4 regions of the Brevundimonas aurantiaca genome follow, and region 4 is predicted to be linked to each of the others. Evidence: predicted binding sites of a transcription regulator. Region 4 holds the regulator's gene; each other region holds the start of a gene.
What was found. Region 4 encodes LexA, which represses DNA repair genes until DNA is damaged. Its sites were predicted from a motif close to ATGTTCNCNANNTGTTCT; they were not measured.
Positions count from the first base shown of each region.

Region 1 (7,492 bases), 120 kb from region 4:
GGCGGAAATCGCGCCGACGCCGAGGATGCGCTGAGCGCCGCCATGGTGCGGGCCGCCCAGGCTTTTCAGCGGCAACCGGTGGAGAATCCTCGAGCCTGGCTGGTGCGCATCCTGCACAACACCTGTATGGATCTGCATCGTCAGAACGCCAATCGCATCCCCATCCAGACAGAGGACGCCGATCTGCCGCAGCCGACTGCGGCGGCCTGGGTCAAGGCGGCCCCGTCGCCGGAAGAAGCCCTGTCGCAACAAGAGCGAGACGCCGCCTGGGACAAGGCCATGAACGCCCTGCCGGCCGCACTGGTCGAACCCTTGCGGCTTCACCTGGACGATTGGGGGGATGATCGGATCGCCGCCCATCTGAACATCAGTCGCGAACTGGTTCGAAAACGACGACAACTCGCCAAGAACCGTCTGCGCCTGTTGCTGGACCTCTAGACGGGCGTATCGACCAGCACCGCCGGCGACAGGGGGGCGCCTGTGGCCTCTGCCACCAGCTCGGCCGTGCGCGCTTCGATCACGGCTTCCAGGCGCGCCAGGAACTCGTCCTTGTCCAGGCCGACTGGAATGGGGTCCAGAAACTCGAGCGTGGCCGTGCCTGGATGCTTCTCGTACTTCTCTTCGGGCCAGAAGAGGCCGAGGTTGGTGGCCAGCGGCACGACCGGCATGTCGAAGTCGCGATACATATGCCAGACACCTGAGCGATAGCGGTATTTCTGTCCGACCGGGGCGAGGTGACCTTCAGGATAGATCAGGATCTTGCGGTTTTCAGCCCTGGCCTGGGCGGCGCGGGTTGCGAGCGCCTGGCGCGCTTCGTGGCCGCCGCAACTGTTGACCACGATCGCCCCAAGCTTTTTCAGAACGCCGCCGAGCAGGGGAAATTTTTCCAGGTGGTCGCCGGTGACGAAAGCCAGATCGTCGAACTGATCATAGGTCGCGAAGCCGTCGCCCCAGCTCTGGTGTTTGGAGGCGATGATGAAGGCGCCCTCAGGCAGCCGTTCCTTGCCCCGCACGTCCAGGCGGATGCCGGCGAAGAGGGCCATGGCCTGCACCATGCGTCGGACGTAGCGGCGGATGACCCAGCCAGTCGGGCCCCGCCCGGGGGCAAGCGCCGCGAAGGCGGCGGCCAAGCCATAGGCGATCGAGAGAATCCAGTAGGCGACGTTGAATGAAAAGCTGCGCATGGATCGATTATTGCGCAGCTGGCCGCGATGTCATGCCCTCAAGCCGCGTTTTCGAGGGCGGGCGCCCGCGTGACGCGATTGCGACCCCCGCGCTTGGAGGCGTAAAGCGCCGCGTCCGCGCGCTCCAGAAGGGCGGCGGGGCTTTCTCCCGGCCGATAGTCGGCAAAGCCGGCCGAAAGCGTCACCTTGCCCAGATCGTCGTTGGTCGAGCGACGCCGCAAGGCTCGGGACGCAACCTCTTCGCGGATGGTCTCCAGCGCCGCCAGAACCGTCCCCGCACCCTCGCCGGGGAAAAGGATGGCGAACTCTTCACCGCCGAAGCGGGCGACGAAGCGATTTCCGCCGCTGAAGCGAGACAGGACGGTCGAGACATAGCGCAAAACCTGGTCGCCCGTCTGATGGCCCCAAGTGTCGTTGAACCGTTTGAAGTGGTCGATGTCGATGATCGCCAGGATCAGCGGCGCATCGCCAGACGCACAGGACTGTTCCAACCGCTCGTCGAAGGCCTTGCGGTTGGCCAGGCTGGTCAGGGCGTCGGTCATCGCTTCGCGCCGGACCTCTTCCAGATGCTCGCGCAGCCGCGCGATTTCCTTGTTGGAGGTCTCCAGTCGCTTTTCCAGCACGGCGGTTTCGCGCCGCGCGCGTTTGGTCGCCGTCGACAGGCCGCCGACCAGCGCTTTCAGCGGCGAGGCGGCGCCGGCGGCTTCAATAGTGTTGGACGCATCCGCCAGGGTGTCGCCATAGTCCGCCTGGGTCTTATGGGCCTTGGCGATGGCGTTGGCGACGCTGGCCAGTTCCCGGTCCAGCACGGCGCCGGCGTCGCGAATCTGCTCCGACAAGCGGCCGCGCGGCAGGAATTCTGCGGCGAGTCGCTCGGACACCTCGTCCGATATGATTGCCGACGCGGCCAGGAGCCGGTCGATCTCGCAGGCGAGCGGGCTCTCGCGGTCGTCAAGGTAATGAAGCCAGAGCTCGAAGTTCAGTCGGGTCGGCCAGACGCCGGCCTTTTCCATCTCGTCGATGACATGGTGCGCGAAGGCGTAAGCCTGAGGCCCTCTGACCGTCGTCTCCAGCTCGGCCGTCATTCTACGCTCCAACCCCCTTCTAGAGTTTCGCAGGACATTAGATGTCTATCCGTAACACCGGGTAAACAGCAGACGGGGAGAGGGCGTAAATCAGCGGGGATCAGCCGTGAATGATCACCGGTCGGCGTAGGAAGGCGGGTATGTCGTCGCCGAAACCCTTGACCCCGGTCCGCTCGCGCTCCTCCGGCCGGCGTTCGCCGCGGCGATCGGACTGGCGCAGTTGAGGCTCGAGTTCCGCACGGGCGGGACGATCCGAATCGACAGAAACCGGCTCGGAGAGGGTCGCCTCGACCGCTGGCGGAGGCGCGGCCTCCGGCTTGGTCTTGCGGCGGCTGCGAGAGCGGGCCGGAGCCTCGGCGGTCTGCGCTTCGGTCGGGATTTCCGCAGACGCCGCGACGGCCTGTTCCGTCTTGTCCGTTGATCGCGCCCGGCCGCGGCCGGTTCTTTCGCGCCCGCCCTTGTCATCGCGCTGGGCGGGCTTCTTGGTCGTGTCGAAATCGACGCCGTCCAGGACCAACTCCTCCGGCTCCTTCTTGATCAGCTTGAGCACCTTATCCAACGACTTGTCGTCGGCCGGGGTCACGATCATGAAGGCCTGTCCCAGACGGCCCGCCCGACCCGTGCGGCCGATGCGGTGCACATAGTCGTCGGCGTGGTGCGAGACGTCGTAGTTGAAGACGTGGCTGACGTCGGGAATGTCCAGGCCGCGCGCGGCGACGTCGGACGCCACCAGAATCTTCAGCGCCCCCGAACGGAAGTCGGCCAGGGTCTTCATCCGGTGCGACTGATCCAGGTCGCCATGGATGGGGGCGGCGTCGAAGCCATGAGTCTTCAGCGACTTGGCGACGATATCGACTTCCGACTTGCGGTTGCAGAAGACGATGCCGTTCTTGACGTCCGACCGCTCGATCATGGCCCGCAGAGCGGTGCGCTTGGCCTTGGGGTCGCTGGTGGGGATGCGAACCAGATATTGGGTGATGGTGTCGGCGGTCTGGGCGGGACGCGAGACCTCGATCCGGGTCGGATCCTTGAGGAAGGCGGTCGTCAGGCGGGTGATCTCCGGCGGCATGGTGGCCGAGAAGAACAGGGTCTGGCGACGCGGCGGCGTCAGTTTGAAGATCCGTTCGATGTCGGGGATGAAGCCCATGTCGAGCATCCGGTCGGCTTCATCGACGACCATGATCTCGACGCCCGTCAGCAGCATCTTGCCGCGTTCGAACAGGTCGAGCAGGCGGCCCGGAGTGGCGATCAGGACGTCGACGCCCTTGTTCAGCGCCGCCACCTGGTCGCCCATGGAGACGCCGCCGATCAGCAGCACCCAGCTCAGCTTGGTGCCCTTGGCGTATTTGGCGAAGCTCTCGGCGACCTGGTCGGCCAGTTCGCGGGTCGGGGCCAGCACGATGGCGCGCGGCATCCGGGCACGGGCGCGGCCCGAGGCCAGGCGCTCGACCAGGGGCAGGGTGAAGGCGGCGGTCTTGCCCGTCCCGGTCTGGGCGATGCCCAGGACGTCGCGGCCGGCGAGGGCGACGGGGATCGCCTGTTCCTGAATGGGGGTGGCGGTCGTATAGCCGGTGTCGGCGACCGCTTGCAGGGTCGTGGGCGAAAGGCCCAGTTGGGAAAATTCTGTCATGAATCCTTGGGACGAAAAGCGTCTGCGTGCATAGCAGCGACGGAACCGCCCCTCTTTGGGCGAGCGGGCGGCGCGGATCGCAGACCTGTCCCGAGGCTGGGGGCGATATAGAAGCCCCTCCGACAAAGTCAAGTATTCTCGCTATTTCGGCCTGCTGAAGCGGAATAAATTCCCATGGTCAAGTTGGAGGTCGCTTGACTCCTCGTGGCCTGAAAGAGGCATATAAGAGAACAAAAGGAGAACTGTTGTGCGGTCCGACCGCAAGATCGAAGCCCTGCGCCAACATCTGAAAACCCTGGAGGCAGCCGGTCATCCAGTGGACGACGCACGCTTCGATCTCGGACTGGAGGCGGCTGACCGGCATCTAGGCGGGCTGGCGACCCATGGGCTGCACGAGGTTTACGCCGCGACTACGCCTGATGCGACAGCGGCCCTGGGGTTCGCTCTGGGACTGGTCCGCCGGACGGCGGGCGATCGACCTGTGGTCTGGGGGGTCCAGGCCATGGCCGAACTGGAGACGGGGCGGATCTATGGGGCGGGCCTGCGCGAACTGGGGCTGGATCCCGGCCGGCTGGTGCTGGTGCGGGTCAAGGAGACGAAGGAGCTGCTGGCGGCGGGAGAGGAAGCCCTGGCCGGTGGAGCCGTGGGAGCGGTGCTGCTGACAGCCTGGGGCGAGAGCAAGGTGCTGAGCCTGACCGCCACGCGTCGCCTGTCGATGGCGGCAGGGCAGGGACGGGCGACTGCACTCCTGACCCGGTTGGCGGCCCAGCCCCAGCCCAGTGCAGCCGAAACGCGGTGGCGGATCAGGGGGGCTTTGTCGCGGGCGCTGGAAGCGGAGGCCCCTGGCCATCCGACCTATGCGGTCGAACTGTTGCGGCATCGGCTGGGCGCGCAGCCGAGAAGCTGGATCATGGAGTGGGATCGTGAGCGCGGAGTCTTCGAACAGGGCGGGCAGAATGCCGGACATGAACAGCCGCAACGACCGGCGCTATCTGGCGGTCTGGTTTCCCCTGCTGCCGACAGATCGGCTGAGGCGCGAGGAGAGGGGCTCAGACGCTACGGCTGAACCAGCCACCGTGTTGGTGGAAAAGGTGAAGGGCGCGCTCCGTTTGGCCGCTGCAAATGGTTCCGCCCTGGCTCTGGGTCTGTCGCCGGGCATGACTCTGGCGGACGCGCGGGCGCGGGCGCCGGATATCCGCGTGGAGCCGCACCGGCCCGAGGCGGACACGGCCCTGTTGAGACGGGTGCTGCTGGATTTCGGACGCTTCACCCCGATGGCGGCGACGGACGGGCCGGACGGCCTGGCGCTGGATGTGACCGGTTGCGCCCACCTGTTCGGGGGTGAAGAAGGACTGATCCGGGCGGTCGCGGCGCGGGCTGAGGGCGTGGGTCTGGCGACGCGCCTGGCCCTGGCCGGCACGCCCGAGGCGGCGCGCGCCCTGGCCCGCTTCGGGCGGGGCGGAATCTATCAGGGTGCGGCGCAGAACCAGGCCCTGCGTCGCTTGGCGGTCGCGGCGCTGGAACTGTCGGACAAGGAGACCCAGGCCCTGTCGCGCGCGGGCCTGAAGACCCTGGCGCATCTGGCGGACCGCCCCACGGCGCCCATCGCCGCCCGGTTCGGGGCCGCAGCGGCGACGCGGCTGAACCGGGTGTTGGGACGCGAAGACGTCCGCATCCGCCCCGAACGCCCCGTTCCTCTGATTTCCGTCGACCGGGTTCTGGTCGAGCCGATCACGGAGACCCCGGACATCGAGGCGGTGATCGGCGACCTGCTGGTCGAGGCCATGGACCGGCTGGACCTGCGCGGTCAGGGCGGGCGCGCCTTTCAGGCCGGCTTTTTCCGCCTGGACGGAGAGGTGCGCCACATCACCGTGCGGACGGGCCGCCCCAGTCGCGACGCGGCGGCCGTGCTGCGCCTGTTTCGCGAACGGCTGGCCAATCTGGCGCGACCACTGGAGCCCGGTTTCGGCTTCGACCAGATGCGTCTGTCCGTAACGGTCGCCGATCGCCTGGCCTCGCGCCAGCGGGGATTTGAGGCCGCCCCGTCGACCGCTGAAGATCTGGGGCGACTGATCGACCGGCTGACGGCGCGCCTGGGACCGGAGGCGGTCAGCCGGTTCGAGCCGATAGAGTCGCACTGGCCCGAACGCGCCGTCCGCCTGATCCCGGCCGCCCATCCCCCAGCCCCATTTTCCCTGGGCGAGATCGTCGCCTGGCCCGAACCGGACCCTGCCGACCCGCCGCTGCGGCCGTTGCAGATATTCGACCCGCCCCAGCCGGTTCTGGCCACGGCGGAAGTGCCCGATCATCCGCCGAACCGCTTCATCTGGCGGCGGGTCGATCACCGGCTGGTCCGGGTCGAAGGCCCCGAACGCATCGCGCCGGAATGGTGGCGCCGGTCGCAGGGGGGCCAGGAGCCGACGCGCGACTATTACCGGGTCGAGGACCAGGAGGGACGGCGTTTCTGGCTGTTCCGTTCCGGCTTCTACGGCGAGGAGCCGGCCCCGCGCTGGTTCCTGCACGGGATCTTCGCATGACCGCCTATGCTGAGCTGGCGACGCGCAGCAACTTCTCCTTTCTGGAAGGGGCGTCGCATCCGAAGGAGCTGGTGCTGGCTTCGATCCTGCTCGGCCATACCGGCATGGGGCTGGCTGATCGCAACAGTCTGGCAGGGGTGGTCCGGGCGTGGAGTGCGCTGAAGGCCTTAAGGGAGGAGGGGTTGTCTCCCCCAGAGAAGGTGCGCGAGGGCGGCGGTCCGGGCGAGGTCGGCTGGGTCGAGGATCCGATGAACGACCCGGCCCTCAGCGACCGGGTCAAGCAGCGCGCCCAGGCCTTCAAACTGGTTCTCGGCGCCCGGCTTCGCTTCAATGACGGCGCGCCGGACATTCTGGCCTATCCGGAGGATCGCCGGGGCTGGGCGCGCCTGTGTCGCCTGCTGACCCTGGGCAACAGCCGGGCCAGGAAAGGTCAATGCGAGATCGGCCTGCACGACCTGTGCGCGGCGACCGAGGGATTGCTGCTGATCGTCATGCCGCCGCCTCGTCTGGAAGGCTTGGAGGCCGTGCTGGCGCGGGTGGTCGCGGCGGCGCCGGGCGCGGTCTGGGCGGGGGCGGCCATGACCCGTTCCGGCGACGACCGGCGGCGCCTGACGCGGCTTAAGGCGATGGCGAAGCGGACAGGCGCCACCCTGCTGGCGGTCAATGACGTCCTGTATCATGAGGCCGGACAGCGCGACCTTCAGGATGTCCTGACCTGTATCCGCGAAGGCGTGACTCTGGAGACGGCAGGGCGACGGCTGGAAGAGAACGCCGAGCGCCGCCTGAAGCCCCCCAGGGAAATGGCCCGCCTGTTCGCCGATGTGCCAGAGGCGGTGGCGGAGACGCAGAATATGCTGGCGCGGGTGAGGTTCGACCTTGAGGATCTTCGCTACAACTATCCCGAGGAGCCGATCCCGCCGGGGTGGTCGTCACAGGACTGGCTGGCGCACCTGGTCGATCGAAACCTGGACCAGAAATATCCGCAGGGTGCGCCTCAGAAGGTGCGCGATGATCTCGACAAGGAGCTCGCCTACATCCGGGAGCGCGATCTGGCGC
Region 1 covers NZ_CAJGVD010000001.1:482,807-490,298, forward strand. Annotated here, with positions in the region: gene JMT67_RS02530 (RNA polymerase sigma factor) at 1-438, shown strand, start outside; gene JMT67_RS02535 (lysophospholipid acyltransferase family protein) at 435-1,184, opposite strand; gene JMT67_RS02540 (GGDEF domain-containing protein) at 1,223-2,269, opposite strand; gene JMT67_RS02545 (DEAD/DEAH box helicase) at 2,370-3,899, opposite strand; gene JMT67_RS02550 (ImuA family protein) at 4,147-4,965, shown strand; gene JMT67_RS02555 (Y-family DNA polymerase) at 4,865-6,436, shown strand; gene JMT67_RS02560 (error-prone DNA polymerase) at 6,433-7,492, shown strand, end outside.
Region 1: JMT67_RS02550 (ImuA family protein) is a predicted target of LexA. The motif match lies at 4,127-4,144, and genes of this name have one in related genera.

Region 2 (7,492 bases), 1.4 Mb from region 4:
TGGAGGCGCGCCGCGCCGCCGGCCTGACCAATCCGGGATGCGCCGCCGAACGGGCCGCCCTGGCGGCGACGGCCGCTGACTGAAATGGTCGGCCTCCTGCTGCTGTCCTTGCTGGCGCCGATCGACGACCGTCCCGCCGCCCGCCCCGCCGCCAGACCGTGCACGCCGCAGGAGGTGCGCGCCCTGACTCCCCCCTCCGACCGCCCCTATCGGCTGCTGTGTCGCGCCGTCCTGGCGGGGGCGAACGTGTCCCGTCCGGTCCTGATCGAGGGGGCGGAAGCCTCAGGCGCCGGTCTGGACTGCGGCGGCGGGACGATCCGCCAGCCGGGTCAGGCGACCGCCCAATCCCCCACCGTCGCCGTCTGGTCGCGCCAGACACCGCAGGGGTGGAGCCGGCCGATCGGCGCGGTGGTGCGCCACTGCACCGTCGTCGGCAACATCCGCATCTGGGGCATGGGGGCGGGCGGGTCGATGCGGGATCTTCTGGCCTCGTCCCGCCGCCCGGACCACACGACCGCAGCCCAGGCGGCGGCTCCGTCCGAGACCGTGCTGGAGCAGGTGCGGTTTCAGGCGACAGGGACCATTCCCCTCTATGTCGGACCAGGGGTGACGCGGACGACCGTCCGGGAATCGCGCTTCACCGGCCGTTCGGTCTCCACCGCCGTCTATCTGGACGCCGAAAGCGCGGGCGCCCTGATCCAGGACAACGACTTCGTCCTGCGCACCGGGCGCGAAATGATCGCCGTGGACGGGTCAGGCGCCAATCGCATCATCGGCAACCGGTTCGCCCTGGGCGGTCGGGGCGGGATCTTTCTGTACCGCAACTGCGGCGAGGACGGGGTGATCCGACACCAGACGCCGTCCTATAATCAGATCACGGACAATATCTTCTCGGGCGCCGGCTGGCTGCGACCTCGCACGGTGGTGGTCGGCGCGCGCCAGGGAAACCGGCGCTATTGCGCCGACGACGCGGGCTATCCCTTCGGTTCCAGCGCCGACGACGGCGATGGGGCGGTCGGCAACCGGGTCGAGCGGAACCGGACAGGACGCTGACGGGGCGCTGACGTCTCGCTCTTGCGAAACGCCACGGCCTCGGTCCTTAGTGCCGCTAGAGACTTCGGGGGATGGATCGCATGCGGCTGGTCTTGTTTTTGGCGGCTCTGACGGCGGCCCTGGGTCTGGCCGTGCTCACCACCCAGACCCCTCGACCCCAGCCGGCGAGCGCGCCGGCCGCCGCTTTTTCCGCCGAAAGGGCGATGCAGGACGTGCGGCTGATGGCGCGGGCGCCCCGGCCGGTCGGCTCGACCGACCACGCCCTGGTCCAGGCCTATCTCTATGGCCGGATGGCGGAACTGGGCCTGTCGCCAAGGTTTCAGGCCGGCGCCCTGTCTCCGGCGGCCGTGCGGCGGATGGAGCGGAACGGCCTTTCCACCGAAGGGGTCTCTGCCGTCAATCTGGTCGGCGTCCTGCCCGGCCGGAACCCGCGCCTGCCTCTGGTGGTGTTGATGGCCCATTACGACAGCGTGCCGGGGTCGCCGGGGGCGGCCGACGACGCCAGCGGGGTGGCCGCCGTTCTGGAAGCCGTGCGGGCGATCAAGGCGCGGGGACCGGCCGATCGCGGACTGATCGTCCTCCTGACCGACGCCGAGGAGCTGAACCTGGACGGGGCGCGCGCCTTCTTCAGCGAACATCCGCTGCGCGACCGGGTCGGGGCGGTGGTGAACCTGGAGGCGCGGGGCGGCGGCGGTCGGGCCCTGATGTTCGAGACCGGCCCCGGAAACGCCCAGACGGTCGATCTGTACGCCCGGGCGGCGCGGCGGGCCGAGGGCGGGCCGTCCAGCAATGCGCTCGCCGTCTTCGTCTATCGGCTGATGCCCAACGGCACCGACTTCACCATCGCCGCCGACCGGGGACTGGCGGGGATCAATCTGGCCTTCCTCGGCCGCCCGGCTCAGTACCACTCGCCCGGTTCGACGCCGGACGCTCTCGACCAGGGCAGCGTCCAGCATATCGGCGCCCAGGCGCTGGAGACGGCCGACGCCCTGTTGCGCGCGCCGACCCTGCCCCAGACGACGCGGAACTCGGTCTATTCCGACGTCTTCGGCCTGGGGCTTCTGCGCCATGGGCCTGAGACGGGCTGGGGCCTGCTGGCTCTGGCCCTTGGGCTCACGGCCTTCGCCGCCTGGGGCGCGCGTCATGCGACCGGCCTGACCTGGAGACAGGGGGTGAAGGGCTTCACCGGCGGCCTGTGGCTGCTGAGCGTCGGCATGGTGGCGGCCCAGGCGGCGCGGGTCCTGGCGGGGCCGATCGGCGAGCGAATCGACTCCGCCGAGACCTATTACATGATGCTGCGTCGCCTGCCTTGGATGGAGGCGGGGGCTGGTCTGGCCGTGCTGGCGGTCCTGCTGGCCTTGACGGCCGGGCGGGCCCTGATCGGGCGGCGGTTGCTGGCCTGGGTGGTCGCGGCGGCGGCCGTTCTGGCGACGGTCCTGGGCGGGGTCGATTATCTGGTGCTCGGCGCCGCCGTGGTCGGCGTCGCCCTAAGCCTCTGGCCGGACGGCGAGGACGAGACGGTCTGGGGCGGCTGGCTGGGCGCGATCGTCCTGGTGCTGGTTCTGGGCGGCCTGGTTCAGGCGATCGCCCCCGAGGCGGCCCTGCTGTTCGTCTGGACCGGCCTGGCGGCGGCCTTCGCGGCGGCTCTGGCCGCCCTGATCGGCGCCCGGCTGGAGCGGTGGGCGGCCCTGGCGACGGCGGCCGTGGTCACGGTCCTGGTCGGCGGCTGGCTGTTCGGCCTGGGCCATTTCATCTTCCTGGGCGTGGGCATGAGCCAGGCCTGGGCCCTGGCCCTGATCGCCCTGCTGATCCTCGTCCTGGTCCGGCCCCTGGCGCCGATGCGGGGGGAAGCCTCCGGAACGCCCAGCTCTTGGAGTCACACCCTCGCGGGCCTGTCGACGGCCGTGCTGATCCTGGGCTGCGGCCTGTCCCTCGCTGCGCGCCATGCCGAACCGGCTTCGGCTGTGGACGTCGTCGCCGAGTGATGCGTCAGAAACGGACGTAGACTCGAAGAGATTCGTCGGTCTCTGATGAGAACATCTTGTGAACTGGAACAAACCGTGCACATAGTCGGCCTCACCAAACGGGGGCGGGTCCATGGCGGGTCTCTCCCAAGCTTCTGACGGGAATCATGGCAAGGGAGACGAAGGCAATGGCACAGGCGGCTTTGAAACTGGTGGGTAAGGAAGACGGCGAAAAACAACGGGCTCTCGAGGCGGCGATCGCCCAGATCGATCGCGCCTTCGGCAAGGGCTCGGTGATGAAACTGGGCAAGGCCGGCGTGGTGGCCGAGATCGAAAGCGTCTCGACCGGCTCGCTGGGCTTGGACATGGCGCTCGGCATCGGCGGCCTGCCGGTCGGGCGGGTGATCGAGGTGTTCGGCCCGGAATCCTCCGGCAAGACCACCCTGGCCCTGCACACGGTGGCCGAGGTGCAGAAGAAGGGCGGGGTCGCCGCCTTCGTCGACGCCGAACACGCCCTGGATCCGGTCTACGCTCAGAAGCTGGGCGTGAACCTGGACGATCTCTTGGTGTCCCAGCCCGACGCCGGGGAACAGGCGCTGGAGATCGTGGACACCCTGGTGCGCTCGGGCGCTGTGGACATCGTGGTGGTCGATTCGGTCGCGGCCCTGACGCCGCGCGCGGAAATCGAGGGCGAGATGGGCGACAGCCTGCCCGGCCTTCAGGCCCGTCTGATGAGCCAGGCGCTTCGCAAGCTGACGGCCTCGATCTCCAAGTCCAAATGCATCGTCCTGTTCATCAACCAGATCCGCCACAAGATCGGGGTCATGTACGGCAGCCCTGAGACGACGACGGGCGGCAATGCGCTGAAATTCTACGCCTCGGTGCGCCTGGACATCCGCCGCACCGGTGCGATCAAGAACCGCGACGAGGTGGTCGGCAACACCACCCGGGTCAAGGTGGTCAAGAACAAGGTCGCCCCGCCGTTCCGCGAGGTCATCTTCGACATCATGTACGGCGAGGGCATCTCCAAACTGGGCGAGGTGATCGACCTGGGCGTCAAGGCCGGGGTGATCGAGAAGTCGGGCAGCTGGTTCAGCTATGACTCGACCCGGATCGGTCAGGGCCGCGAGAATGTGCGCGAATTCCTGAAACAGAACCCCGACATCGCCGCCTCGATCGAAAAGGCGGTGCGCGCCTCGACCAACAAGATCGCCGATGAACTGCTGGGCACGCCCGAGCCCGACGAAGGCCAGGATCTGGAAGGCTGAGCCTCTCCGGACCTTAAGGATACTCCGTCGCCCCAAGCGACCCGCCACCGACCCCGCGAGGGGCGGCGGAGCGACCCGTCCGACCTCGTGTCGGGCGGGTCTTTTTTTCTTTCGTCATCCCGGGCGAAGGGCCGCTTGGCCCGAAGACCCGGAACCCAGCGGCGCCGTCAGGCGAAATCTATCCGCCGCACAACGCCTGAAGATCGAGTCCGTGACAGGTTCGCGCTCACGCGCGCCGCTGGGTTCCGGGTCTCCGCTGCGCTTCGCCCGGAATGACGAAAGAAGAGGGCAGCCCCAAACCAAAACGGGCGGCCCGAAGGCCGCCCGTTCCTTACTCACACTTTCCGCAGCCAATCAGGCGGCGGCCTTCTCCGGGGCGAACCGGCCGTAGAAGGTCTCGTTCTTGGCGGCCATGTCGCGCAGCAGGTCCGGGACCTTGAACCGGTCGCCATAGGTCGCGGCCAGGCGATCCGCCGTTTCGACGAACTTGGCCAGGCCGATGCCGTCGATCATGCTGATCGGGCCGCCGGTCCAGGGCGCGAAGCCCCAGCCCAGGATGGCGCCCAGGTCGGCCTCGCGCGGGTCGTCGATGACGCCCTCTTCCCAGCAGCGGGCGACCTCGACGGCCTGGCGGTACAGCAGGCGGGTCTTCAGCTCGTCGATCTGGGCGAAGGCGGTCGCCTCCTCGGGCGCATCGATGCCCTTGGTGGTCGGCGCCAGCTCGCTCAGCCCCTTCCAGATCGTCTTGGGCTTCTGATCATAGTCGTAGAAGCCCTTGCCGTTCTTGCGGCCGTAGCGTCCGCCCTCGACCATCTTGGCGACAATGTCGGCGCCTTCGGTCGGGACGTATTTGTCGCCCAGGTCCAGCGCCGTCTGTTTGGCGATCTTGTAGGACAGGTCCAGGGCGACGTCGTCGTGCATCTCCAGCGGGCCGCGCGGCATGCCGGTCATCCGCCCGACATTGTCGATCAGGGCCGGGCCGTAACCCTCCTCCAGCATGGCCATGCCTTCCATCAGGAAGGTGGAGAAGCAGCGCGAGGTGTAGAAGCCGCGCGAGTCGTTGACCACGATCGGCGTCTTCTTGATCTTCAGCACATAGTCCAGCGCCTTGGCGATGGCGGCCTGACCCGTCTTCTCGCCCAGGATGATCTCGACCAGCATCATCTTGTCGACCGGCGAGAAGAAGTGGATGCCGATGAAGTCCTCGGGCCGCACGCTGGCCTCGGCCAGGCCGGTGATCGGCAGGGTCGAGGTGTTGGAGCCGAAGACGGCGCCTTCGACCAGCTGGGCCTCGGCCCGCTTGGTCACGTCGGCCTTGATCTCGCGGTTTTCGAACACCGCCTCGATCACAAGGTCCGACCCCTTGATGTGGTCATAGTCGGTCGTCGCCGTGACCAGGGCCAGGGTGGCGTCATACTTCTCCTGGGTCATCTGACCGCGCGACAGACGCTTCTTCAACAGCTCCTCGACATGGGCCTTGCCCTTGTCGGCGGCTTCCTGGGTCTGGTCGATCAGCACGGTCTCGATGCCGGCCATGACCTGCACATAGGCGATGCCGGCGCCCATCATGCCCGCGCCCAGGACCGAGACCTTCTTCGGGTCCGACTTGGGCACGCCCGCGGGACGCACGGCGCCCTTGTCCAGCTCCTGTTTGGACAGGAACAGCGATCGAATCATCGCCTGGGCCTGGGGCGTCATCAGGGTCTTGATGAAATAGCGGGTCTCGATCCGCAGGGCCGCGTCCATCGGAACCTGGGTTCCCTCGTAGACGGCCTTCATCAGGTTCACCACGGCCGGATAGTTGCCATAGGACTGTTTGCGCAGCATGGCGTTGCCGACCATGAAGTTCTGGATGCCGGCCGGGTGATAGGGGCCGCCGCCGGGCAGTTTGAAGGACTTGTCGTCCCAGGGCTGGACGGCCTTGCCGCCGTTCTTGATCCAGGCCTTGGCCGCCTCGACCGCTTGGCCCTTTTCGACCACCTCATGGACGATGCCGGCGCCCTTGGCGTCGTTCGGGCGGAAGGACTTGCCCTCGCTCATGGCCATCATGGCGTTCTGAACGCCCACCAGGCGCGTCAGGCGCTGGGTGCCGCCGCCGCCGGGGAAGAGGCCGACCTTGATCTCGGGCAGGCCCAGCTGGATCTTGTTGTCGTTCTCGACCACGCGGTAGTGGCAGGCGAGGGTGAACTCCAGCCCGCCGCCCAGGGCCAGGCCGTTGATCGCCGCCGCCACCGGCTTGCCGCAGGTCTCGAGCGCGCGGAAGGCGCCGTTCAGCGCCCAGCCGGCGTCGAAGGCCTTCTGCAGGTCGCCGCCGCCGGAAAGCACGCCGCCCGCCATGTCGCCCAGGTCCGCGCCGGCGCAGAAGCCCGAGGCCTTGCCCGAGGTGATGACGGCGCCCTTGATGGTTTCGTCGGTCTTGATCCGTTCGACCAGTTCCGGGATCTCCTTCATCACCGCGCTGGTCAGGGTGTTCATCGAACGGCCCGGCACGTCGAAGGCGATGACGGCGATGCCGTCGGCGTCGATGTCGATCTTGAAGTTTTCCATAATCTCTCTTCCTCAGATCCTCCCCCAGCGGGGGAGGGGGACCGCGAAGCGGTGGAGGGGGCCGCCGCCGACGCCGGCGATGGGTTCGCCCCCCTCAGTCAGCTTCGCTGACAGCTCCCCCCACGGGGGGGCAATGGATCAGACGCGTTCGATGACGGTGGCGGGGCCCCTGCCCCCGCCGATGCACAGGGTGATCAGGGCCGTCGATTTGTTCGAGCGCTCCAGCTCGTCCAGCACCGTGCCCGTGATGATGGCGCCGGTGGCCCCCAGGGGGTGGCCCATGGCGATGGCGCCGCCGCAGACGTTCATCTTGTCGTGCGGGATGTTCATGGCCTGCATGTAGCGCAGCACCACGGCGGCGAAGGCCTCGTTCAGCTCCCACAGGTCGATGTCGTCGGTCGTCATGCCCAGCTTGCCGAGCAGCTTCTTGGACACATATTCGGGTCCGGTCAGCATGATCGACGGTTCCGAGCCGATCGAGGCGCCGCCCAGGATCTTGGCGCGCGGCTTCAGCCCCAGGGCCCGGCCGGCCTCAAGCGAACCGATCAGCACGCCCGCCGAACCATCGACGATGCCGGAGGAGTTGCCGGGGGTGTGGACGTGGTTGACCCGCTCGACCTCGGGATAGCGCTGGTTGATCACGCTGTCGAAGGCCATTTC
Region 2 covers NZ_CAJGVD010000001.1:1,767,472-1,774,963, reverse strand. Annotated here, with positions in the region: gene JMT67_RS08815 (phosphatase PAP2 family protein) at 1-83, shown strand, start outside; gene JMT67_RS08810 (right-handed parallel beta-helix repeat-containing protein) at 85-1,053, shown strand; gene JMT67_RS08805 (M20/M25/M40 family metallo-hydrolase) at 1,134-3,038, shown strand; gene recA (recombinase RecA) at 3,206-4,285, shown strand; gene JMT67_RS08795 (3-hydroxyacyl-CoA dehydrogenase NAD-binding domain-containing protein) at 4,640-6,832, opposite strand; gene JMT67_RS08790 (acetyl-CoA C-acetyltransferase) at 6,971-7,492, opposite strand, start outside.
Region 2: recA (recombinase RecA) is a predicted target of LexA. The motif match lies at 3,087-3,104, and genes of this name have one in related genera.

Region 3 (7,492 bases), 1.6 Mb from region 4:
GCGATGCGCGCCCTGGATCGGGATTTCGACGGATCGGAAGCGGCCGATGTCGAACTTCAGGACGCAACGGCGAAAGCGAGATCCGGAGATGCGGCGACGCAGGCCTGCGAACTGATCCGGGATGCGGCCTCCGAAACCTGGACGATCGCGACCGGGGAGGTCTGGACCGCCTGGCGGGGATCACGGCGCGGCACCCATCTGACGGCGGCGCAGCTGGAGGCGAAACAGGCGATCCGGGCGATCCGGAATCGTCGGTCCGGAGAGGCCGATCCGGGCGGTCCGGTCGTCGCCTTCCGGGGCGCGCCGATGGCGGACACGGCCGAGGACGCCGGGCGGATCTTCGACGCCCTCAACTGGGCTAAGGGGGAGTGGCCGGACATGGCTCTGGCGACGACCGGGGCGAAAGGCTCCGAGAAGCTGGCGATCAAATGGGCCCAGCAGAAGGGGGTGAAGCTGATCCTCGCCCGGGCGGATTTCGACAGGAACGGAAAGGCGGCTCCCTTCCGGGCGAACGACGAGTTGATCGCGCTGGAGCCGGAGGTCTGCCTGACCCTGGTCCATTCGCTGGCCGGGGTGCGGGAGGATCAGCGGCCGTTCGGACCGGCGCTCAACCTCGGCCAGAAGGCGATGGAGAACGGGCTGCGGCACGTGCCCATCAAGGCCCGGGCCGCCTGAGACATCACGATCTGGATCAATGACCCGCTCGGCTTCGGCCGGGCGGGATTTTTCTTGTCATCCGGCGGACCCGAAGCGGTCTGAACGCCGGGGTCGCCTGGGTCTTGCCGAGGTTTGATCGGCTGTGTTCACTGTTGGAGAGGCTGGTTGGAAATCGTCAGATTGAGGGCTTAGGGCAAGATAAAAGAGGGGTTTTGGCCTTCTGTTTTCCTGAGCCCGGGCAGACACTTGCGAGGATTGCGGAGACCGACGTCGACTTGCGCTGAGTTGACGCCTGATTCCGCGACGACGACAGGCCGGAGCCCCGATCATGCAGGTCCGAACCGCCATTGAGGTACGCCTCGCCCAAGCGTCAAAGGATGACGTCTCGACCTTGAAAGTGCGCCTTCCGCAGAGGTTGAAGTCGGACAAGACCAGCGTCCGGATCGCCATGTTCCAGAGGCTCGCGGCCTCGCGCCTGTTCGCCTACGGGGACCGCGCCGGGTGTCTGCGCGCGGCCCAGAACCGCTCGGGTCGTCCCTTCCGTCTCGACGTCCGGCAGCGCGTCACGGTCAAGGCGCTGGTGTCCCGGCACATGGGCAAGGGGTTCGCCCGGGGCGCGGCGCTCGCCGCCCATATCGCCTATCTCGGCCGCATGGGCGCGGGCGAGGACGGCGAGCGCGCGGCCTTTTTCGGACCGGTGCGTGAGAGGGTCGATCCGACCGGCGCCACGGAGTGCTGGGCGAAGGACAGGCACCATTTTCGCTTCATCATTTCACCCGAGCACGGCGATCGGATTTCGGACCTCCAGGGCTTCGCCAGGGAGGTCATGTCGAGGGTCGCCGACGACCTTGGAGAACCGGGTCTGAACTGGATCGCCGTCTGCCATTTCGACACCGACCAGCCGCACGCCCATGTGCTTGTGCGCGGCCGGAGAAGCGACGGCCGGGACCTCGTGATTCCGCGCGACTACATCGGCTACGGCTTTCGCGCCCGGGCCCAGGAAGTGGCCCAGGAGCGGCTCGGCGACCTCAGCCGTCAGGACGCCGAACGGCGGGTCTGGCGTGAGACCGAGGCCGACCGGTTCACCGCCTTCGACCGCCGTCTCCTGGCAGCTGCGGACAACAACGGCTGTGTCGATGACGGGATCGGGGGCACTGACGCCTGGACGGCGCTGACCCGGGGACGGTTGCGCCATCTGGAGACCCTGGGCCTCGCCGAACGAACAGGGCGGCGCTTCCGGCTGGCCCCGGATATGGAAGCCCGACTTCGGAGGCTGCAGCTCTCGAAGGACGTCATTCGCACCCTCAACCAACGGCGTCTTGACGGCGCGCGGTCGGCGGAACAGCTGGGCAAGGCGCCGGTCCAGGGCAAGGTCGTGAAGACCGGCTTCCACGACGAACTGGGCGGCTCCGCCTATGTGGTGGTGCGCGCCGCTGACGGCTCCGAACACTATGGGCGGCTGGGTGTCGGCGAGACCCCGCCAACCGTGGGAAAAGCGGTCACGCTTTCGCTCGATGCGCGCGGCTTCGCCCAGGTCCTCAGCGGCAAGCATCTGGGTCAGGATCTGGGTCGGTGACGATTTGCCGAACTCATGCCGCTTCCGGGAAGACCTTCTCGACAGACAGGCTGCCTTCCGGCAGGGGGCGCAGCAGCTCGGCCTCGGGTTTGCGCAGGTCCAGCCAATCGAGGGCCGCATCGGGTCTCAGCAGGACGATCTGGCGGTCGTGGTAGGGGGCGATGTCCGGTCCCGGCTCGGTGGTCAGCATGGCGAAGGCGCCGTCTCGAACCAGGCCGGCGACCCAGAAGATCGGCGCGTCGGCCATGGTGAACCGCCACTTGGTCTTGCGCTTCTGACCCGGCTCGGCATCGGTGAACTCGAAGAAGCCGTCGGTGGGGATCAGGCAGCGGGTGACGCCGTCGAAGGATCGACCGTCGGATCGGAAGTTGAACACGGGTCTTCCCTGTGGCGACTTCCAGGCCCAGGGCGACACGATCAGCTGCGAGCCATCGGGGCCTCGCGTGATGATGGGCGCCCGGTCGCCGATACGGATCGAGGCCATGGGTCCGAAGTTGGGCATGCCGCCGGGAAAGACGAGACGGTCGCCGGTTCGGTTGAAGGTCTCGATCACCTCGTCGAACGGCAGGATGAGCTGATACTCGTTGCACATGCGGACCTCCGTCTACCGCCCCATTGATCGCCGACTTCGCTGAAAAAGCCAGCGGCGACCGTCCCTGGCCGTCCTGGCGCGCGGTCCACAGGTCGTCCGGCGAAGGGGATAAGAGATGAGCGAAGGTTGACTCTTCGCATCATACAGAACCAGAACATTACAGGAACATTCATCAGCCTTGGGAACAGGAGGCTTCTCATGCGCGCCCGCCTGCCTGCCGGGCTCGACATCCTGCGCGATCGGATCCGCGCCCTTGAACAGGGCGGCCGGAACACCACCGGGGTGTTGCCCTTCGGCGTGAAAGATCTCGATCGCCATCTCCCCAGCGGCGGTCTTTCACTGGGCGCCGTTCATGAGATCGCAGGCGGCGGCGAGGAGGCCGTGGACGGCGCCGCAGCCGCCCTGTTCGCCGCAGGCATCGCCGCCCGGCGGCCCGGCCAGGTGTTGTGGTGCGTAACCCGCCCCGACCTCTTCGCACCGGCCCTGCGTCAGGCCGGTCTGGGGCCGGACCGGGTGATCTATGTCGAGGCCGGGGACGAGCCTTCCCTTCTCGCCTGTTTCGAGGAAGGCCTTCGTCATCCCGGTCTGGCCGCCGTCGTGGCCGAGACCGCCCGCCTCAGTCTCGTCGCGTCCCGACGGCTGCAACTGGCCGCCGAAGACTCGGGCGGCCTGGGTCTGGCGGTGCGCCGATGGCGACGGGCTTCGGAAGCCGCCGACTTCGGTCAGCACACCGCCTCCGCCACGCGCTGGCGCATCAGCCCGGCCCCCTCCTCGCCCTTGCCCGTGCCCGGCGTGGGGCGGGCGCGCTGGTTCGTCGAACTCATCCGTTGTCGCGGCGCCGAGGCCGCGGATTTCACCTTGGAAGCCTGTGATGAGACGGGTCGTCTCGCTCTACCTGCCGAACTGGTCCGTCGATCGTCTGCGACGCGGACTGGCGGACGTCGCGCCGCCGCCTGAGCTTCCCCTGATCCTCGCGGGTCGGTCCGGGCGCCGTCGGATCGTGCTCGCCGCCAACACGGCGGCGCTGGCCCAGGGCGCACGCGTCGGCATGGCGGCGACCCAGGCTCAGGCCCTCATCCCCGGCCTCGACGTTCGGGTGGCGGATCCGGCGGGCGACGAGGCCGCGCTCGGTCGTCTCGCCGTCTGGGCCATGCGCCGGTACGCCCCCGTCTGCCAGCCCGATCCGCCGGATGGCCTCGCCATCGACGCCACCGGGGCCGCCCACCTTCAGGGCGGGGAGGCCGCCATGCTGGCGGACATGATCCTACGCCTGAAGGAGGAAGGCATTGAAGCCGACGCCGCGATCGGTCCGACCTATGGCTCCGCCCATGCCGTGGTCCGCTTCCGACGCGCGCACCGTATGATCGCGCCCGACGCCGTCGACGCCGCCATCGCAGGATTGCCGCTGGCGGCGCTGCGGCTTCCGGAGGCGTTGATCGCGCATCTGCACCGGATGGGCTTCGACCGGATCGCCGACGTCGCACATCGGCCTCGCGCGCCTCTCACGCTCCGGTTCGGTCATGACCTCGGCCGTCGCATCGACCAGGCCTACGGGCGTGTGGACGAGCCGCTCGTCCCGGTCGAGGCGCCGGAGATCCCGACGGTGTCGCGGGTGTTCGGGGAGCCGATCGGCGCGCCGGAGACCCTCGAGCGCCATGTCACGGCGCTCGCCTCGGAACTGTGCGCGGCGTTGGAGATCCTGAGCCTGGGAGCCAGACGGCTGGACTGGTTGTGCGTCCGTGTCGACAACCGGGTCGAGGCGCAGAGGGTGGGCCTGGCCCGACCGACCCGGGATGCGGCCCGGCTGTCGCGCCTGCTGACCGACCGGATCGAAAAGATCGATCCGGGGTTCGGCATCGAGCGCATGACCCTGTCCGCAGTCCAGGCCGAACCCCTCGATTGGCGGTGGGGCAAGAGCGCCTTGGGCGAGACCGAGGGGCCAGACCTGTCGGATCTCGTCGATATGCTGTCCAACCGCATCGGCGCCCAGCGCCTGTATCGACTGGTCCCGGTCGAGAGCGACGTGCCCGAGCGCTCCGTCGGCAAGGCGCCGCCCCTTTCTGTCGCTCCGGTTCTGGACTGGACGCCGGATTGGCCGCGTCCCGCACGCCTGTTGAAGCGGCCCGAGCCCGTCGAGACCATGGCCCTGCTGCCCGACAATCCCCCGACCCACTTCACATGGCGAGGCGTACGGCGTCGGGTAGTCCGCGCGGACGGCCCTGAAAGGATATTCGGAGAATGGCGACGGCGGGACGCCGAGGTCTGGGCCGTTCGTGACTACTTCCAGGTTGAGGATGAGGTGGGGCGGCGGTTCTGGTTGTTCCGGGCTGGCGACGGCGAAGATGGTCGGACGGGGTCGCAAGCCTGGTTTATCCATGGACTGTTCGGGTGATCGATTGTCGCGTCAATCCGGGGTCACCTCGTTGGGCGCGTCGGGAGCGGCCTCGTCGGCCAACCAGTGCGAGGGGATGAGGAAATCGGCCTCGCCGCGCCAGTTGGCCACCTCTTTGACGCCCTCGATGTCGCCCCATGCATGATGGTCCGCATGATCCAGCACGATGATCTGCAGGCGGGAGTTGAACGACCCGTGCGCGCGAGCGAGGCTCGCGAAAATCTTGCGCGTACTCTCCAGATCGCCGAGCCGACCTTTGCGCCCACGAGCGGCGCCAATCGACTCTCCAGGCTCGTCAAGATCGGCTTCGCCGGTGACGATCTGTTCGAAGGTGTCGCTCGGGAAATAGACCTGGCTCGGCTGATCTATGACGAGGAAGGTCGGCACCGGATTGTTCTGGAGACGATTGAGGAAGACCCCGTGAAGCGCGAGCAGGGCGGCGAGATGGTAGGCCATCCAGTTCTCGCCGCTGCCGATTTCCCAGAGAAAATCCGCGCCCTTGGCGCCCTCGCGTTCGAACCGGAGATTCAGCTCGCGCTCATCGAGCATGGGCCGGCCTTCGGCGCCTTCGATCCCGAGATGCTCGATGAAGCGGACGATGTGGCTTGAGATACGGGCATGGACGTCCGAAGCGCGGCGGCGGCGTTCTTCGTCGTTGCCTTGCCGCTCGATATCCCGGATGTCGCCGCGAAGTTTGGCGACCTGGGCCTCCAGACCCTCGTCACCCTGGATATCCCCGAGCATGCGCAAGGCCTGTTCGGTCGATCCGATAAATCTGAAGATGTTCTCCAGGCTCTGCGACTGGCCGCGTTCCTTATCGACCTGCGCCTCGAACTCGCGTCGGGTGCGTTGCAGGGCCTGAAGATCGTTTTCCGCCTGAAGCAGGGAGCCCTGAACAGCGATAAGGTCACGATCAACCATAGGCCGAGCGGTCGTCGCGCCAGTCGAGAGGCTCTGCAGCTCAGCGATCGGGTCGTTCAGTTCCTCCAGGGCGTCTTTCGCCGCTTCGGTGTCCGATCCACACAGAACGCAGGACTCTCCCGCGACATGAGCCTTGAACCAGCCGACACCTTTCACGCTCGCCGACTGCTCAGCCAGCACATCGGCATAGTCGACCACCGCTCGGGAAAGGCTGCGCAGCTTGCGTAGGCGACGCCGTTCGGCGCCGATCTTCTGGTCGAGCGCCTGCTCCTGACGACGAATGTCGTCCAGCCGGGTCACCGCAGCCGTGACCCGGCCAGGAGCGGCGACAGATTGACCGCCGGCGGCGACCACCTCGGCGAGCACCGAGAGCAGCCCGCGCAGGTCTCCGGGCGGCTCTCCGGGCGGCACGAGACTGAGCTCCTGGGCGCGGAAGAAGGCGCCGCGTGCGTTTGCGCTCCAGTTGTCGATGGCGTTGCGCCGGGTCCGCAGCTCTGTCTCGACCTTGCGTAATTCGTCACGCAGCAGCCGAAGGCGATGGAGTCTCACCAAGTCTTCGTTGGTCACGATCCCCAAAGCGAGAGGCAGCACGTGGCGCAAGGTCTCGCGATGCTCCGAAGAGTCCGCCTTGAAGAAGAGCGTGTAGGGATTGGCCACGACATGTTGTGGCAGAAGGTTGAAGGCCGCCAGATCGCGGAAACTCGCCCGCCCGCCGAAGCCTTTGTCCTTCTCCGGATCGAGCGCCAGATTGGACAGGCCGGAATAGATGTCGAGCAGCGCTTTAAGACGCGCGACGTTGGAGTTCGCCGCCGGGCGCATGGGCAGGGGCTGCTCCACCTCAGGCCCCTGTTGCAGCCATATCTCCTCGGACACCTGACGCGCCGCCGGCTTAGGGCGGGCGATCCTCATAAGGCCGGCGTCGGTTTCGATGGTTAGTCCGAACCAAGAAACCGCGTTGCGGATCACACCGACAGCGATCGAGCAGGAGCCCGACCCGAGCACATAGTCGATGATGTTGACGATCGAGGATTTGCCAGTGCCGCTCCATCCGGTCACCACCGACACCGCGCCCGGGTCGAAGGTCAGCGTCCGGGGTTCGAAGCGAACGTCTTCCGGCCAGATGATGATTTCGCGGATGAAGAGCTTCATGGGTCAGAACTCGATGTTCAGCTGTCGCTGGGCGGCTTCAAAGCCGTCCATGGCGAACCAGGTCCCGAGCCGCTTGGCGGCGCTCAGGACGTGAGAGACCGGGGGGTCGAGATCCCGGATAGCTTGCGGAAGATCGGCGCCGCTCATCGCCCTGAAGCGAGGAAAGCCTTCTCCGCCTTCGCGGATCAGAAGGCCCGAGGCGACA
Region 3 covers NZ_CAJGVD010000001.1:1,976,228-1,983,719, forward strand. Annotated here, with positions in the region: gene JMT67_RS09765 (DUF2493 domain-containing protein) at 1-675, shown strand, start outside; gene JMT67_RS09770 (DUF3363 domain-containing protein) at 1,055-2,233, shown strand; gene JMT67_RS09775 (SOS response-associated peptidase family protein) at 2,247-2,825, opposite strand; gene JMT67_RS09780 (ImuA family protein) at 3,024-3,782, shown strand; gene JMT67_RS09785 (Y-family DNA polymerase) at 3,697-5,217, shown strand; gene JMT67_RS09790 (DUF3732 domain-containing protein) at 5,230-7,287, opposite strand; gene JMT67_RS09795 (three component ABC system middle component) at 7,291-7,492, opposite strand, start outside.
Region 3: JMT67_RS09780 (ImuA family protein) is a predicted target of LexA. The motif match lies at 2,977-2,994, and genes of this name have one in related genera.

Region 4 (7,492 bases):
GTCGCTGAACAGTTCGTCGTCGCCGTGACCCCAGCCGAGGCGCGCCAGATAGTTGCGCATGGCCTCGGGCAGATAGCCCATTTCGGCGTATTCGTGGACGGCCTGGGCGCCGTGGCGCTTCGACAGCTTGGCGCCGTCCGGCCCGTGGATCAGCGGGATATGGGCGAAGGTCGGTCGGGTCCAGCCGAGGGCGTCATAGATCAGGCTCTGGCGGGCGGCGTTGTTCAGATGGTCGTCGCCGCGGATGACGTGGGTCACCCCCATGTCGTGGTCATCGACAACGACCGCGAGATTATAGGTCGGCGCCCCGTCGGAGCGCAGCAGGACCAGATCGTCGAGGTCGTCGGTCGACCAGCTGACCGAACCCTGGACCTCGTCCGCGACGACGACCGTGGCGGACTGAGGACGGCGGAAGCGAACGACGTGCGGCTGGGCCAGGTCGTCGACGGTCGGGGTGCGGTCGCGCCAGGGCGATTCAAAGGTGCGACGCTCGGCCTTGGCGGCGTCGCGCAGACGTCCGGTTTCCTCGGCCGTGGTGAAATCGCGATAGGCGTGGCCGGTCTCCAGCAGTTGATCCACCACTTCGCGATGGCGGTCGGCGCGGCTGAACTGGAACACCGGCTCTTCGTCGGCGAACAGCTCCAGCCAGCTCAGGCCGTCGAAGATGGCCTGGACGGCCTCCTCGGTCGAACGTTCCCGATCGGTGTCCTCGACCCGGATCAGGAAGCGTCCCGCGTGTCTCTTGGCGTACAGCCAGTTGAACAAGGCGGTTCTCGCCCCGCCGATATGCAGATAGCCTGTCGGCGAGGGGGCGAAGCGGGTGACGACAGTCGAAGAAGGCAAGGTCATGGGGGAAGGGTCCGTAAGCGAGGCCCTTATACGCCCCGAGGCGACAAAGCCTACCCCCGGCGCGCGTTTGCGGGCCTGGCTGGCCGACGAGATCAAGGCGCAGGCGCTGAGATGGCGGCTTTGGGCGCCGGTGGCCTTCGGCGGCGGCGCCGCCTGCTATTTCGCCTTGAGGACAGAGCCGAGCCTTTGGCCCCTGGCGTTTGGGGCGGCGGCGGCTGTCGCGGCCTGGCTTGCGGCGCGGCGGCGCGGCTGGGGGCGGCGTCTAACCTGGCCGCTGATGATTCTGGCCTGTCTCGCCTGCGGCCTGGCTGCGGCGAAGTTTCGTACCGAACTCGTGGCCGCCCCGATCGCGCCGGCCCTGGTGGAGGGCGTGGTGATCGAGGCCTGGGTCGTCGATGTCGACAGCCCTGGCGAGAATGGCGCGCGGATTGTGGTGGCCCCGGTCTGGATCCGAGGCCTGAGCCCGGAGGAGACGCCGGTTCGGCTGCGGGCCACGGTGCGGGGCGAACCGCCGAGGCCGGGGGAGGCGATCCGCCTGTTCGCCATTCTCAATCCGCCCCCTCCGCCCGCCAGCCCCGGGGCCTATGATTTCGGTCGCAACGCCTTTTTCGAGGGCCTGGGAGGCGTGGCCTTCGCTCTGGGTGAGACAAGGCGGATCGATCTGCCGCCGGCGCCGTGGCGGCTGCGACTGGCCATGGCGGTGAACGGCGTGCGCTACGCCCTGGCGGAGCGGATCGTGGCGCGGCTGGGGGAGCGGACCGGCGGGATCGCGGCGGCTATGACCACCAGCCATGAGACCTGGATCAACCAGGCCGACATGGATGTGATGCGGGAATCCGGCCTGGCGCACATTCTGTCGGTCTCGGGCCTGCATATGGCCATCGTCGGCGGATTTGTCTTTTTCGCCGTGCGGTTGGGCGTGGCGGCCTGGCCCTGGCTGGCCTTGCGCGTTCCCGGCAAGAAGGTCGCCGCCGCGGCGGGCCTGACGGCTGTGGGGGTTTATCTGGTGATTTCCGGCGCCCCGCCGCCGGCGGAGCGGGCGGCCATTACCGCCTCCATCGCCTTTGCGGCCATCTTGCTGGACCGGCAGGCCGTGACCATGCACGGGCTGGCCGTGGCCGCCTTCGCCGTCCTGGCGATCCAGCCCGAGGCCATCGTGACGCCGGGGTTCCAGATGTCGTTCGCGGCGACGGCGGCCCTGGTGGCCCTGGTCGAAATCTGGCCCAAGCGGACCCGAGAGATCTCCGCGCCCTGGCCCATTGTGGCGGTCCAGAGGTTCGGCGGTTGGCTGACGGCGGCGGTGGCGGCCAGCGTCGTGGCGGGACTGGCGACGGGACCCTTCGCCATGCAGCATTTCAACCGGACGGCCATGTACGGGCTGCTGGCCAATCTGGCGACGGCGCCGGTGGCGGACTTCGTCCTTATGCCCGCCCTCGCGTTGGGCGCGGCCTTGGAGCCCGTGGGCCTGGGCGGCCCGTTCCTGGCGGTGGCGGGGTGGGGCGTCGATCTGACGCTGGCGATCGGCGGCTGGACGGCCGGCTTGCCGGGCGCGGTGCGGACGGTGGCCAGCGCGCCGGACCCTGTGCTGCCCGTGGCCTTTCTTGGCGTGCTGTTCGTCTGCCTCTGGCAGGGGCGGCTGCGGTGGCTGGGCCTGCCTCTTGCGGCGGCGGTGCTGGTCTGTCCGCGCGCGCCGACGCCGGATGTCTGGATCGGCGACGGCGGGACAAACGCGGCCTTTCGTCGCCAGAAGGAGGCGATCGTCGTCCGGCCCGGCGTGCGTGAGTTTGCGACGGACCTGTGGTCCCGGCGGCGCGGTCTGGCCTTGGCGGGCCGACCCGAGGCCGGCTGGGCCTGCGACCGCGCTTCATGCCGTCCCGAACTCACTGGGGCGGGGCCGGTCGCCCTGTGGTGGGGCAGGCGGACGCCGGACATGGAGCAGATGGACGCCCTGTGCCTTGCGGCCCCGGTCGTCAGCGTGCGGGCGGTGGTTCACGCCCTGCCGCCCTCATGTGACGGGCGGCTGGTTCTGGACGGGGCGGACTTTGCGCGCGGCGGGGCGGTGGAGCTGTGGCGTAGCGGCGCGGGCGGCTGGCGGGCCGTGTGGACGGCCGATGTCCGGGGCGACCGGCCGTGGGCGCGCCGGCCGAATCCAGCTGTCAGTGATAGCGGCGCATGAGGCCGACCAGCTTGCCCTGGACCTCGACCTGGTCGGGACCGAAGATGCGGGTCTCATAGGCGCGGTTGGCGGGCTCCAGGGCGATGGAGCCGCCCTTGCGGCGCAGGCGTTTCAGCGTGGCCTCTTCGCCCTCGACCAGGGCCACGACGATCTCGCCGTTGTTGGCGGTGTCGCCGCGCCGGATGACCACCAGGTCGCCGTTCAGAATGCCGGCCTCGATCATGGAGTCGCCCTCGATCTCGAGGATGTAGTGATCGCCCTTGCCCAGCATGGATTCCGGCACCGGCAGCCGCTCCTGCTCGTGCTGGATGGCCGCGATGGGGGTGCCGGCGGCGATCTTGCCCAGGAGCGGCAGTTCGCGGGTGTCATTGGCGGCTGAGGCTGCAGCGACGGGACGCGCGCCGCCGCCTTCGATGACGTCGGGCTTGAACCCGGCCCGGCCGCGCGGGGCGCCGGCTGTAGCCTGTTCAGGCAGTTTGGTCACTTCCAGGGCGCGGGCGCGATGGGCGAGGCGGCGGATGAAGCCGCGCTCCTCCAGCGCCGTGATCAGCCGGTGGATGCCCGACTTGGACGCCAGGTCCAGCGCCTCCTTCATCTCGTCGAACGAGGGGGAGACGCCGGTCTCCTGAATCCGTTCGTGGATGAACATCAGCAGTTCGTGCTGTTTGCGCGTGAGCATCGCCGGCCCCTCATGCGCCCGACCGACGAATCGGAACGGGCCGTGAACATTGACGATGTTCTGTAAGTGTTCCTTCCTAATGTCAACTTAACGGCGTCGCTTCACCACGCTCATCACGTTGGATCATAGGGTCAGCAGCGCCCGCGTCGCGGCCTCGACGTCGGCCTGACGCATCAGGCTCTCGCCGACCAGAATGGCCTGGGCGTGGGCGGCGGAGACGCGCGCAACGTCGTCCGGGGTGAAGATGCCGCTCTCGGCGACCAGAAGGGCGCGCACGGGGCTGAGGATCGCCAGGCGTTCCGTCGTTTCCAGATCGACCTCGAACGTCCGCAGCGACCGGTTGTTGATCCCTACCAGATCGCCGCCGAGGGCGCAGGCGCGCGCCATTTCCGCCTCGTCGTGGGTTTCGATCAGGGCGTCCATGCCGAAGCGCTCGGCCTCGGCCAGCAGTTCGGCGGCCAGCCGATCGTCGATCATGGCCAGGATGATCAGGATACAGTCGGCGCCCAGAGCCCGGCTTTCGGCCACCTGCCAGGGGTCGACCAGGAAGTCCTTGCGCAGGCAGGGCAGGGCGGTCGCCGCACGGGCTTGGCCCAGATAGGCGTCGTCGCCCTGGAAGCTGGGGCCGTCGGTCAGGACCGAGAGGCAGGACGCGCCGCCGGCCTCATAGGCCCGGGCGAGGGCCGGGGGATCGAAGTCGGGACGGATCAGACCCTTGGACGGGCTGGCCTTTTTGATCTCGGCGATCAAGGCGGGGCGGCCGGTTTCCTCGACGGTCCTGTCCAGAGCGGCGCGGAAGCCGCGCGGGGCCGAGGCGGCCTGGGCCAGAGTCTCGATCGCGTCCTGAGAGGTCGCGGCCTTGCGGGCGGCGACGTCCTGGCGCTTGTAGGCGGCGATACGGTCCAGAACGTCGGTCATGGGGCGTCCTCCGTCTCCAGCGGGGTCGAGGTGATGCGGGCCAGCCGCTCCAGGGCCTGGGCGGCCCGGCCGTCGTCGACGGCGGCTGCGGCCAGGGCGGCGCCTTCGGCGAGATCCGTCGCCCGATCCGCGACCACGAGGGCGGCGGCGGCGTTCAGCAAGACGATGTCGCGATAGGGGCCCGTCTGGCCCGCCAGCAGGGCGCGCAGGGCGGCGGCGTTCTCCTCGGCGTCGCCGCCGCGAATGGCGTCGATGGAGGCGCGGGGCAGGCCGGCGTCCTCGGGCGTGACCTGGAAGCGGCGGACGGCGCCGTCTTTCCATTCCGCCACTTCGGTCGGGCCGGATGTCGCCAGTTCGTCCAGACCTTGGCCATGGACGGTCCAGGCGCGGGTCGCGCCCAGCCGGCCCAGCACCTCGACCAGAGGCTCCAGCAGGCGGGGGTCATAGACGCCCATGACCTGGCGTCTGGCCTGGGCCGGGTTGGACAGGGGGCCCAACAAATTGAAGACAGTGCGGAAACCGATCTCGGCCCGGACGGGGCCGACATGGCGCATGGCGCCGTGATAGGCGGGGGCGAACAGGAAGCAGATGCCGGCCTCGTCCAGCGCCTTGCGCTGCTGGGCCGGGCTGGCGGCCATGTTGACACCCAGGATCGACAGGACGTCGGACGAGCCGGATTTCGAGGACATGGCCCGGTTGCCGTGCTTGGCGACCTTCAGGCCGGCGCCGGCCAGGACCAGGGCGGCGGCGGTGGAGATGTTGTAGGTGTGCTGGCCGTCGCCGCCGGTGCCGCAGGTGTCGATCACCTCATAGGGATGATCCAAGGTCAGGGCGGCCTCGCGCATGGCTTGGGCGAAGGCGGCGATCTCGTCCACCGTCTCCCCGCGAATCCGAAGGGCGGTGACGGCGGCGGCGACCTGGGACGGGGTCGGTTCGCCGCGCAGGCAGGCGGCGAAGAAGTCGTGCGCCTGTTCGGACGTCAGGGGGTGGCCCTCGACCAGTCGGGCGAGGATCGGCTTGAAACCATCGGCCATGGTCAGGCGGCCATGATCAGGCGGCCGCGAGGCGCTTCACGCCGGCGATCTGAAGGAAGTTGGCCAGCATGTCGTGGCCATGTTCTGTAGCGATGGATTCCGGGTGGAACTGAACGCCATGGATCGGGCGGCTGCGGTGCTGGAGCCCCATGATTTCGCCGTCGGCGGTCCAGGCGGTCACCTCGAGACAGTCGGGCAGGGTTTCGCGCTTCACGGCCAGGGAATGATAGCGGGTGGCGGTGAAGGGCGAGGGCAGGCCGGCGAAGACGCTCTTGCCGTCGTGATGGATCGGCGAGGTCTTGCCGTGCATCAGGGTCTTGGCGCGGATCACGTCGCCGCCGAAGGCCTGGCCTATGGCCTGGTGGCCCAGGCAGACGCCCAGGATGGGCATGGAGGCCGGTGCGCTTTCGATCAGCGGCAGGCAGATGCCTGCCTGATCCGGCGCGCAGGGGCCGGGAGACAGCAGGACGGCGGCGGGGTTCAGCGCCCAGGCCTCGGCCGCCGTCAGGTCATCGTTGCGCACCACATGGGTCGGCGCGCCCAACTCCGCGAGGTAGTGGACGAGGTTGTAGGTAAAGCTGTCGTAGTTATCGACGACGAGGATCATGATCAGGCTTCTAGGCGTGACAGGCGTCCGCGCCAAGCATATGCGTCGCTAAAGCGCATCTTAACGGTCATGGGGGCAGGTGGAGGGGTGAAACTCGCCGCCGAACAAGACATCGCCGACAAGATCGCCGCCGCAAAGGCGAAGCTGGTCGTTGTCGAACCCAAACCGATCAGCCCCTATGCGGCGCTAGGCGCCGCCGCCCTGGCCGCTGCGGCCGCCGTGGTCATGGCCGGGGTGGTGGTGCTGGGGCCCGGCGTCCGATTCGACGAACGCCCGGCGACCTACGCGCCCTAGCGGTTGCCGGTGCGGAACCGCCAGGCGTCGTCAGCGGCCCGCATGGGGGCGCGGGCCTTGTGCCGGGTTTCAGCGTATTCGGCCGCAGGATCGCTGTCGGCGACCACGCCGGCGCCGGCCTGGACGAAGATCCGGTCATCAGCGAACAGGGCGGTGCGCAGGGTGATGCAGATGTCCGCCTCGCCGCCCGCCGAAATATAGCCGACGCCGCCGCCGTAGCCGACGCCGCGCTTTTCGGCTTCCAGCTCGTCGATGATCTCCATCGCCCGGACCTTGGGCGCGCCTGACAGGGTGCCGGCGGGAAGGGCCGCCAGCAGGGTGTCGACGGCGTCCAGTTTCGGATCGGCCTTGCCGCGTACATTGGAGACGATGTGCATGACCTGGCTGTAGCGTTCGACGACGAAGCTTTCGGTCACCTCGACCGTGCCCGGCGCGGCGACGCGGCCGACGTCGTTGCGGCCCAGGTCCAGCAGCATCAGATGTTCGGCCCGCTCCTTGGGATCGGCCAGTAGTTCGGCCTCCAGAGCCTTGTCCGCCTCGGGCGTGGCGCCGCGCATCCGGGTTCCGGCCAGTGGTCGGATGGTGACCTGGCCGTCCTTGAGCCGGACCAGGATCTCCGGACTGGACCCGGCCAGCTGGAAGCCTTCGAAGTTCAGATAGAAGAGATAGGGCGACGGGTTCTGGCGACGCAGGGAGCGGTAGAAGGCGAACGAATCTTCGGTCCAGGGCGCCGAGAAACGGTGGCTGAGCACGACCTGAAAGATGTCGCCGGCGGCGATATAGTCCTTGGCCCGGGCCACCATCTGGCCGAAACCGGCCTCGTCCACGGGCGAGGCGAAGGTCGGGGCGGGCGTGGGCTGCGGCGCGGCGCGCACCGGCAAGGGCTCGCGCAGGCCCGTCTCGAAAGCGTCCAGCCTGGCGACGGCGGCGTCGAA
Region 4 covers NZ_CAJGVD010000001.1:360,829-368,320, forward strand. Annotated here, with positions in the region: gene gltX (glutamate--tRNA ligase) at 1-849, opposite strand, end outside; gene JMT67_RS01885 (ComEC/Rec2 family competence protein) at 848-3,025, shown strand; gene lexA (transcriptional repressor LexA) at 3,006-3,704, opposite strand; gene trpC (indole-3-glycerol phosphate synthase TrpC) at 3,828-4,622, opposite strand; gene trpD (anthranilate phosphoribosyltransferase) at 4,619-5,656, opposite strand; gene JMT67_RS01905 (anthranilate synthase component II) at 5,673-6,263, opposite strand; gene JMT67_RS01910 (peptidoglycan-binding protein) at 6,351-6,557, shown strand; gene trpE (anthranilate synthase component I) at 6,554-7,492, opposite strand, start outside.